Regions from separate parts of the Serinicoccus marinus DSM 15273 genome, predicted to be linked through region 2. Evidence: predicted binding sites of a transcription regulator. Region 2 holds the regulator's gene; the other holds the start of a gene.
The links. Region 2 encodes Rex, which represses fermentation and respiration genes when NADH is low (regulators of the CRP and FNR family bind a similar motif). Its sites were predicted from a motif close to CTTGTGAANNNNTTCACAAG; they were not measured.
Positions count from the first base shown of each region.

Region 1: the regulator Rex is predicted to act here: its motif matches at 2,104-2,123, upstream of FU792_RS12520 (geranylgeranyl reductase family protein).

Region 1 is NZ_CP043808.1:2,616,499-2,620,347, forward strand. It holds gene FU792_RS12510 (NADH-quinone oxidoreductase subunit B) at 1-306, opposite strand, end outside; gene FU792_RS12515 (NADH-quinone oxidoreductase subunit A) at 341-706, opposite strand; gene FU792_RS12520 (geranylgeranyl reductase family protein) at 795-2,090, opposite strand; gene FU792_RS12525 (demethylmenaquinone methyltransferase) at 2,214-2,918, opposite strand; gene FU792_RS12530 (isochorismate synthase) at 2,957-3,849, shown strand, end outside.
Region 2 is NZ_CP043808.1:454,608-458,456, forward strand. It holds gene FU792_RS02265 (helix-turn-helix domain-containing protein) at 1-37, shown strand, start outside; gene FU792_RS02270 (30S ribosomal protein bS22) at 220-318, shown strand; gene FU792_RS02275 (glutaredoxin family protein) at 432-737, shown strand; gene FU792_RS02280 (redox-sensing transcriptional repressor Rex) at 881-1,546, shown strand; gene FU792_RS02285 (glutamyl-tRNA reductase) at 1,543-2,925, shown strand; gene hemC (hydroxymethylbilane synthase) at 2,918-3,849, shown strand, end outside.

The DNA.
Region 1 (3,849 bases), 1.3 Mb from region 2:
GACGCCCATCGAGATGACCCACTTGGGGTTGGGCATCTGGTCGTAGACCTGGCGCACGACCGGCGCCATCTTCTGCGACACGCGCCCGGCGACGATCATGAGGTCAGCCTGGCGCGGGGTCGCCGCGAAGCGCTCCATCCCGAACCGGGCGATGTCGTAGTCCGGGGTGCCGACGGCCATCATCTCGATGGCGCAGCAGGCCAGCCCGAAGGTGGCCGGCCACACGGAGTACTGCCGCAGCTGGCCGGCCAGTCCTTCGACCGTCGACAGCATGATCCCACCGGGGATCTTGTCCTCGAGACCCATCGTCAGCTCACCACACTCTCAGAGTTGTGCACGTTCAGTCCCATTCCAGCCCGCCCCTGCTCCACTCGTAGACGAAGGGCACCGAGACGACGACGAGGAAGAGCAGCATCGCCAGCACGGAGAACAACCCGACCTGGTCGAAGGCCACGGCGAAGGGGTAGAGGAAGAGCACCTCGACGTCGAAGACGATGAAGAGCATCGCCGTGAGGTAGTACTTGACCGGCACGCGCCCGCCCTCGTGCGCCTGCGGCGTGGGCTGGATCCCGCACTCGTAGGCCTCGGCCTTGGCGCGGTTGTAGGTCACCCGGCCCAGCAGCCCCCCGCCGAAGACCGACCCGAAGGCGAAGAGCAGGCCGAAGAAGAGGAAGAAGATGATGGGCAGATAGGGGTGGTAGTCCATGTCTTGCCTCAGCACTCCTTTCGGGACAGGCCCAGCGCTGGGCTCACCGGGGTCGCGCGCATACTTATCCTAAGGTCAACACAGCGTCTCATGCCGCCGGAGTCATCCTGCTCAGGGCGTTGATGACGCGGTCGTCGAGCCCGCCGCCGCGCTCCTGCGGCAGGTTGGCCATGATCTTGAGCAGCAGCCGCATGAGCGAACGGCGCGGCAGGCCGTACTTCACCGCGAGCCGCATGATCTCGGGCTTGCCGATGAGCGTGGCGAAGCCGCGGCCGAGGGTGTAGTAGCCGCCGAGGGCGTCCTTCATGGCCGCGGTGTAGCTGTGGAGCACGGCCTCCCGCTCCCCCGGCGTGGCCCGGGCCAGCGCCGCGCTGATGACCTCGGCGGCGTGCCGTCCGGCCTCCATCGCCTCGGCGATCCCCTCGCCGTTGAACGGGTTGACCATGCCGCCGGCGTCACCGACGAGCAGCAGCCCCCGGTCGTAGAGCGGCTGCCGGTTGAAGCACATCGGCAGCGCGGCACCCCGGATCGGGGCCTGGCGGGTCTCCTCGGAGAAACCCCAGCCCTCGGGCATCGTCTCCACCCACCGCCGCATGACGTCGCGGTAGTCGAAGGTGCCGAAGGCCTCCGAGGTGTCGAGGATCCCGAGGCCGACGTTGGCGGTGCCGTCGCCCAGCGGGAAGATCCAGCCGTAGCCGGGCATGAGCTCGTCCCGCTCCCCGCGTGCGTCCTTCGTCCACAGCTCCAGCCAGGACTCGAGGTAGGCGTCGTCGTGCCGCGGGGTCTCGTAGTAGGCCCGCACCGCGACCCCCATCGGCCGGTCGTCGCGCTTGGGACGGTCCATCCCGAGCGAGAGCCGGCTGGAGTTGCCGTCGGCGGCCACGACGACCTGGGCCCGGAACTCACGGCGCTCCCCCGTGGCCCGCCCGTCCGGACCCATGACCTTGGCCTGCACGCCGCAGATGTGACCGCGCCCGTCGAGGACCGGCGTCTGGACGTTGATGCCCTCGAGGAGCCGCGCCCCGCGCGCCGCGGCGTGGCGGGCCAGGGTCTCGTCCAGGTCCTGCCGGGTCCGCACCAGCCCGAAGGGCGGGAAGGTCGCGTTGCCAGGCCAGTCGAGCTCCAGGCGCATCCCGCCGCCGATGATCCGCAGACCCCGGGTGCGGTGCCAGCCGTCGGCCTCGTCGATGGGGACGCCGAGGTGGATCAGCTCGCGGACGGCGCGCGGGGTGAGCCCGTCGCCGCAGATCTTGTCGCGCGGGAAGGTGGACTTCTCCAGCAGCAGAACGTCGAGGCCGTGGGACGCGAGGTAGGCGGCGGTGCTCGAGCCTCCCGGCCCGGCGCCGACGACGATGACGTCGGCTGTCTCGACCTGCTCACTCACTGTTGGCGCCTCGCTTGTGACAACGTTCACGAACTCTGCGAAGTCTAGGCTCCTGCCGGCCGCCGGATCGGCGCAGGGACGCCTCAGACCAAATACGTCAGGACGACGCGGGCTAATGGGCGATCAGTCGACGGGGGCGACCGCGTGGTGCAGCGCGACGACACCGGCGCTGAGGTTGCGCCACCGCACCTGCTCCCACCCGGCCGCGCGGACCTGCTGCGCCAGCGCGCGCTGGTCGGGCCAGGCGCGGATCGACTCGGCGAGGTAGACGTAGCTCTCCGGGTTGGAGCTGACGCGGCGGGCCACGCGGGGCAGGGCCCGCATGAGGTAGTTGCGGTAGACCGTGGCGAAGACCGGCAGGACCGGGCGGCTGAACTCGCACACCACCAACCGGCCACCGGGGCGCACCACGCGGCGGAACTCGCGCAGCGCAGCGTCGACGTCCGCGACGTTGCGCAGCCCGAAGCTCATCGTCACCACGTCAAAGGAGTCGTCGGCGAAGGGCAGCCGCATCGCGTCCGCCGCGGTGAACGGCAGGTCGGGCCGCCGGCGGTAGCCCTCGGTGAGCATGCCCAGGGAGAAGTCCGCGGGGACCACCTGGACACCGCGGTCGGCATACGGCTCGCTGGAGGTGCCGGTGCCCGCGGCGATGTCCAGCACGCGCTCGCCCGGGGCCGCGCCGACCGCGCGCACCACGGCACGCCGCCACAGGTGGTCCATGCCTCCGCTGAGCACGGTGTTGGTGAGGTCGTAGCGCCGCGCCACGCCGTCGAACATCCGGGCCACCTCGTGCGGCTGCTTGTCGAGGTCGGCGCGTGTCGGGCTCATGCGGGCCATCCTCCCATCACGTCCTACAGTGGTCGGCTGTGGCTGTGACCCGCACCCTGCCCCGCCTGCGCGCCCGCACCCTCGCGGTCGACGCCCCGGGCGACCTGCTGACCCGCGTGCCCGACGAGGTCGACCCGCGCGACGTCGTGGCCTGGCTGCGCGAGGGCGACGGCCTGGTCGGGTGGGGCCGGGTGGCCGGGGTGAGCGCCACCGGGCCGGACCGGTTCCGCGAGGCCGAGACGTGGTGGACGCAGGTGCGCGCCGCGGCCGTGGTCGAGGACGAGGTCCGGCTGCCCGGCACCGGTCTCGTGACCTTCGGCTCCTTCACCTTCGCCGCCGACTCCCGGGACGAGAGCAGCCTCACGATCCCCCGGGTCGTCATCGGGCGCCGGGACGGCCTGGCCTGGGTCACCCAGGTGGTCGCCGAGGACGAACCGTGGCCGGTCGAGCACCCCGCGGAGCTGCTGGGGCGCGTCAATGAGGACATCGAGGTGGCCGACCCGCTGGTCGAGTCCGACGGCTCCGTGGGCGCCGAGGACTGGCCGGGCGTCGTGGCGGCCGCGGTGCGCCGGATCGACCAGGGTGAGGTCGACAAGGTGGTGCTGGCCCGGGACGTGACGGTGCGGCACCGCGAGGGTCGGGTGGTGCGGGTCGCCCCGGTGCTCGAGCGGCTGGAGAAGCGGTATGCCGCCACCTGGACTTTCGCCGTCTCGGGGCTGGTGGGGGCCACCCCGGAGATGCTGGTCCGGCTGCAGGGCGGCAAGGTCCGCTCGCGGGTCCTGGCCGGCACGATCCGACGGCCGAACGGCATCCCCGCTCCCGACACCGACGTGCCCGGCACCGGCGACCCCGCGCACCCGGTCGACCCTCGGCTGCGGCTCGTCAGCAGCACCAAGGACCTGGACGAGCACGACTACGCCGTGCGGTCGGT
Region 2 (3,849 bases):
CGCCTACCTCGAGGACTCCTACCACGGCACTGCCTGACGCGTCCGACCGCCGTGGCCGGCGACCCCGGCGACGGCCCTGCAGCCGACCTGCGTGACCGGGTCGCTTTGGGGCACGGCGCTGCGCCGCGCTAGGCTGACCGGGCCGTGCCCCGCCCCGCGTCCGCACGACGCAGGCCGGCGGAGGCACCATCAGGACCGACGACGACGAAGGATGGCCCCATGGGCTCAGTGATCAAGAAGCGCCGCAAGCGGATGGCCAAGAAGAAGCACCGCAAGCTGCTGCGCAAGACGCGTCACCAGCGTCGCAACAAGAAGTGAGGTCGTCGGCCACCGGCCGATGACGATCCGACCACGGCGCCCGTCCCGCGACAGGGAGGGCGCCGTCGTCGTCCCCGGAGACGACGCTGAGCGTGGCGAGGGAAGGACCAGGTATGCCGTGGTGGAGACGGGAGCGCGCCCCGGGCGCCGAGCCCCGCGTCGAGATGCTCTCCCGGCCTGGCTGCCACCTGTGCGACCAGATGCTCGCGGTGGCCCGGGAGCAGGTCGACGAGGTCCGGGTCCGGGACATCGACGCCGAGCGTGCCGCGGGGGACATGGACCAGCAGGAGCACGACCGGTGGAGCACCGAGGTGCCTGTCCTGATCGTGGACGGCGAGCCGGTCGCACGCTGGCGGATCGAGCCCGGCGAGCTACGGCTCGCGCTGTCCCGTGGGCGTCGGCGCGGGTCGGGGCGCTGAGCCCGGACCTCGGCGCCGTTTTGGTGGAACCAGGGGTGCGAGCCTACAGTTGAAGGGTCCGCGCCGACCGCTCGGTGAGGGTCTGATATAAGCCCCTCCCGTCCCCGGCGCCACCCATCCAGAGAGGAGCCGGTGCCGCCGTGATGGCCGAGTCGAACCGGCGCGGGGTGCCGGACGCCACGGTCGGGCGGCTGCCGGGCTACCTCCAGGCCCTCACCACGGTCGCCGAGCAGGGGCATACCTCCATCTCCAGCGAGGAGATCGCCGCGCTCGCGGGCGTGCGCTCGGCCCAGGTGCGCAAGGATCTCTCCCACCTCGGCTCCTACGGCGTCAGAGGGGTGGGCTACGACGTCTCCCGACTGGTCGAGCAGGTCTCCGCCGAGCTCGGGCTGAGCCAGGACTGGCCCGTCGTCATCGTGGGGATGGGCAACCTCGGCCGTGCCCTCGCGAGCTACGAGGGTCTGGCGACCCGTGGCTTCCACGTCGTCGCGCTCGCCGACAACGACCCCGACGTCGTGGGCAGCCACGTGGAGGGTATGCCCGTGCAGCCGCTCGCCCAGCTGCGCACCGCCGCGCCGGTGTCGGTGGGGGTCATCACGACGCCGCCCGAGGCGGCCCAGGAGGTGGCCGACGTGCTCGTCGAGCTCGGCGTGCACTCGATCCTCAGCTTCGCCCCGGTCGTGCTCCAGGTGCCGCCCGACGTCGACGTGCGTCGGGTCGACCTGGCTACCGAGCTGCAGATCCTCACCTTCCACCAGCACCAGCGGGAGGTCGCCGTGTCCGGCACACCGGTGGAGGGGGTCTCGTGAGCGTCCTCGTCGTGGGTCTGTCCCACCGCACCGCACCGATCGACCTGCTCGAGCAGGCCGTCCTCGACACCGACGGCTCCCGGCAGCTGGCCACCGGCCTGCGGGCGGGCGACCACGTCCACGAGGCGCTGGTGCTCTCCACCTGCAACCGGCTCGAGGTGGTCGTGGAGGCAGGGACCTTCCACGGGGCGCTCGAGGAGATCGGGGCCGCGCTGGGAGGGTTGACCGGGCTCACCCGCGACCAGCTCACCGACCACCTCTTCGTCCACTACGACGACCGCGCCGTGGCCCACCTCTTCGAGCTCGCCTGCGGGCTGGACTCCCTGGCCGTCGGCGAGAGCCAGGTCCTGGGGCAGCTGCGCGAGGCCCTCGCCCTGGCGCAACGGCACGGGCACCTGGGTCCGTCGCTCAACCCGCTCGTGCAGCAGGCGCTGCGGGTGGGCAAGCGGGCGCACGCCGAGACGGGCATCGACGAGGTCTCCCGCTCGCTGGTCGGCCTCGGTCTGGACCAGGCCGCGTCGGTCCTGCCCGACCTCACCGAGGCACGCACGGTCGTCGTGGGGGCAGGGGCCATGTCCGGCCTCGCCGTCGCGACCCTCGCGCGGCACGGGGTGCACGACCTCACCGTCGTGAACCGGACTCGCGACCGTGCCGACCGGCTGGCCTCGACCCACGGTGCCCGGAGCCTGCCCTGGTCCGACCTGGCCGCTGCCGTGGGCTGCGCCGATCTCGTCCTCACCTGCACCGGTGCTGTCGGGCACGTCCTGGACGGTCCCGGCCTCGCGCGTGCCCGCAGCGAGGCCGGACGGGCCGGGTCGCCGCTCGCGCTGGTCGACCTCGCGCTCCCGCGCGACGTCGACCCGGCCGTGTCCCGGTTGCGCGGGGTCCACCTCTGGGGTCTCGCCGATCTGCACCAGGCCGCGGGCCTGGCGGGGGCGGGCGACGCCGGGTCCGCGACCGAGCCGGCCGCCGTCACGGCGGTCCGGGGCCTGGTCGCGACCGAGGTCGCGACCTACCTCACCGAGCGGCACGCCGCGCGGCTCGGCCCCACGCTGGCTGCCCTGCGCACCTCCGCGGGCCGCGTGGTCGACGCGGAGATGACGCGGCTGGACCAGCGTCTGCCGCACCTGCCGGACGACGAGCGCGCCGAGGTGCGCCAGACCGTCCAGCGGGTCGTGGACAAGTTGCTGCACACGCCCACGACACGCGTCAAGCAGCTCCACTCCGGCGTCGAGGAGGTCCCGGCCGACTACGCCCACGCCCTGCGTGAGCTCTTCGACCTGGACAGCCGTGAGGTCGCGGCCCTGTCCAGCCCGCCGCTCGGCGTGGTCGAGAAGGCTGCCGAGCAGCGCGGGGAGGGGGATCGGGCGGATGGCTGACACCCCGTCCCTGACGCCGACCCGGCCGCTGCGGCTGGGCACCCGGCGCAGCGCTCTCGCCACCAGCCAGTCCACCTGGGTGGCCGACCGGCTGCGTGCCGCGGGGCACGAGGTGGAGCTCGTGCTGGTGACCACGGAGGGAGACACCTCGGCGCGCAGCCTGCGCGAGATCGGCGGCACCGGTGTCTTCGCCTCGGCGCTGCGCACCGCCCTGCTGGAGGAGCGGATCGACCTGGCCGTGCACTCGCTCAAGGACCTGCCGACGGCGCCCGCCGACGGTCTCGTCGTGGCAGCCGTCCCGGCGCGGGAGGACCCCCGTGACGTGCTGGTCGCGCGGGACGGGCTGACCCTGGACGAGCTCCCGAGCGGTGCGGTCGTCGGCACCGGGTCCCCGCGCCGCGCGGCCCAGCTGCGCCTGGCCCGCCCCGACCTCGAGGTCCGCGACATCCGCGGCAACGTCGACTCGCGCATCCGGATGGTCGACGACGGTGTCCTCGACGCCGTCGTCCTGGCCCGGGCCGGGCTCGCGCGCCTGGACCGCCTCGGCGACGCCACCGAGGTGCTCGCCACCGACGTGGTGCTCCCCGCGGCCGGCCAGGGCGCCCTCGCGGTGGAGTGCCGGGCCGAGGATGCCGAGCTGACCCGAGGCCTCGCCGACCTGCTGGAGCACCCGCCCACCCGGGCCGCCATCACCGCCGAGCGGGCCGCGCTGGCCCGGCTCGAGGCGGGCTGCACCGCTCCGGTCGGCGCGCTCGCGCAGACCTCTCGCGACGGCATATCCGGCGACGGCCCCGCCACCACCCTCACCCTTCACGTGTTCGCCGCCCTGCAGGACGGGGCGCGCACGCACGTGCTGACCGGCGCGCAGGACGCGCCGGACGACCTCGGCGCCCGCGCCGCCGAGCTGCTGTTGAACCGTCCCGA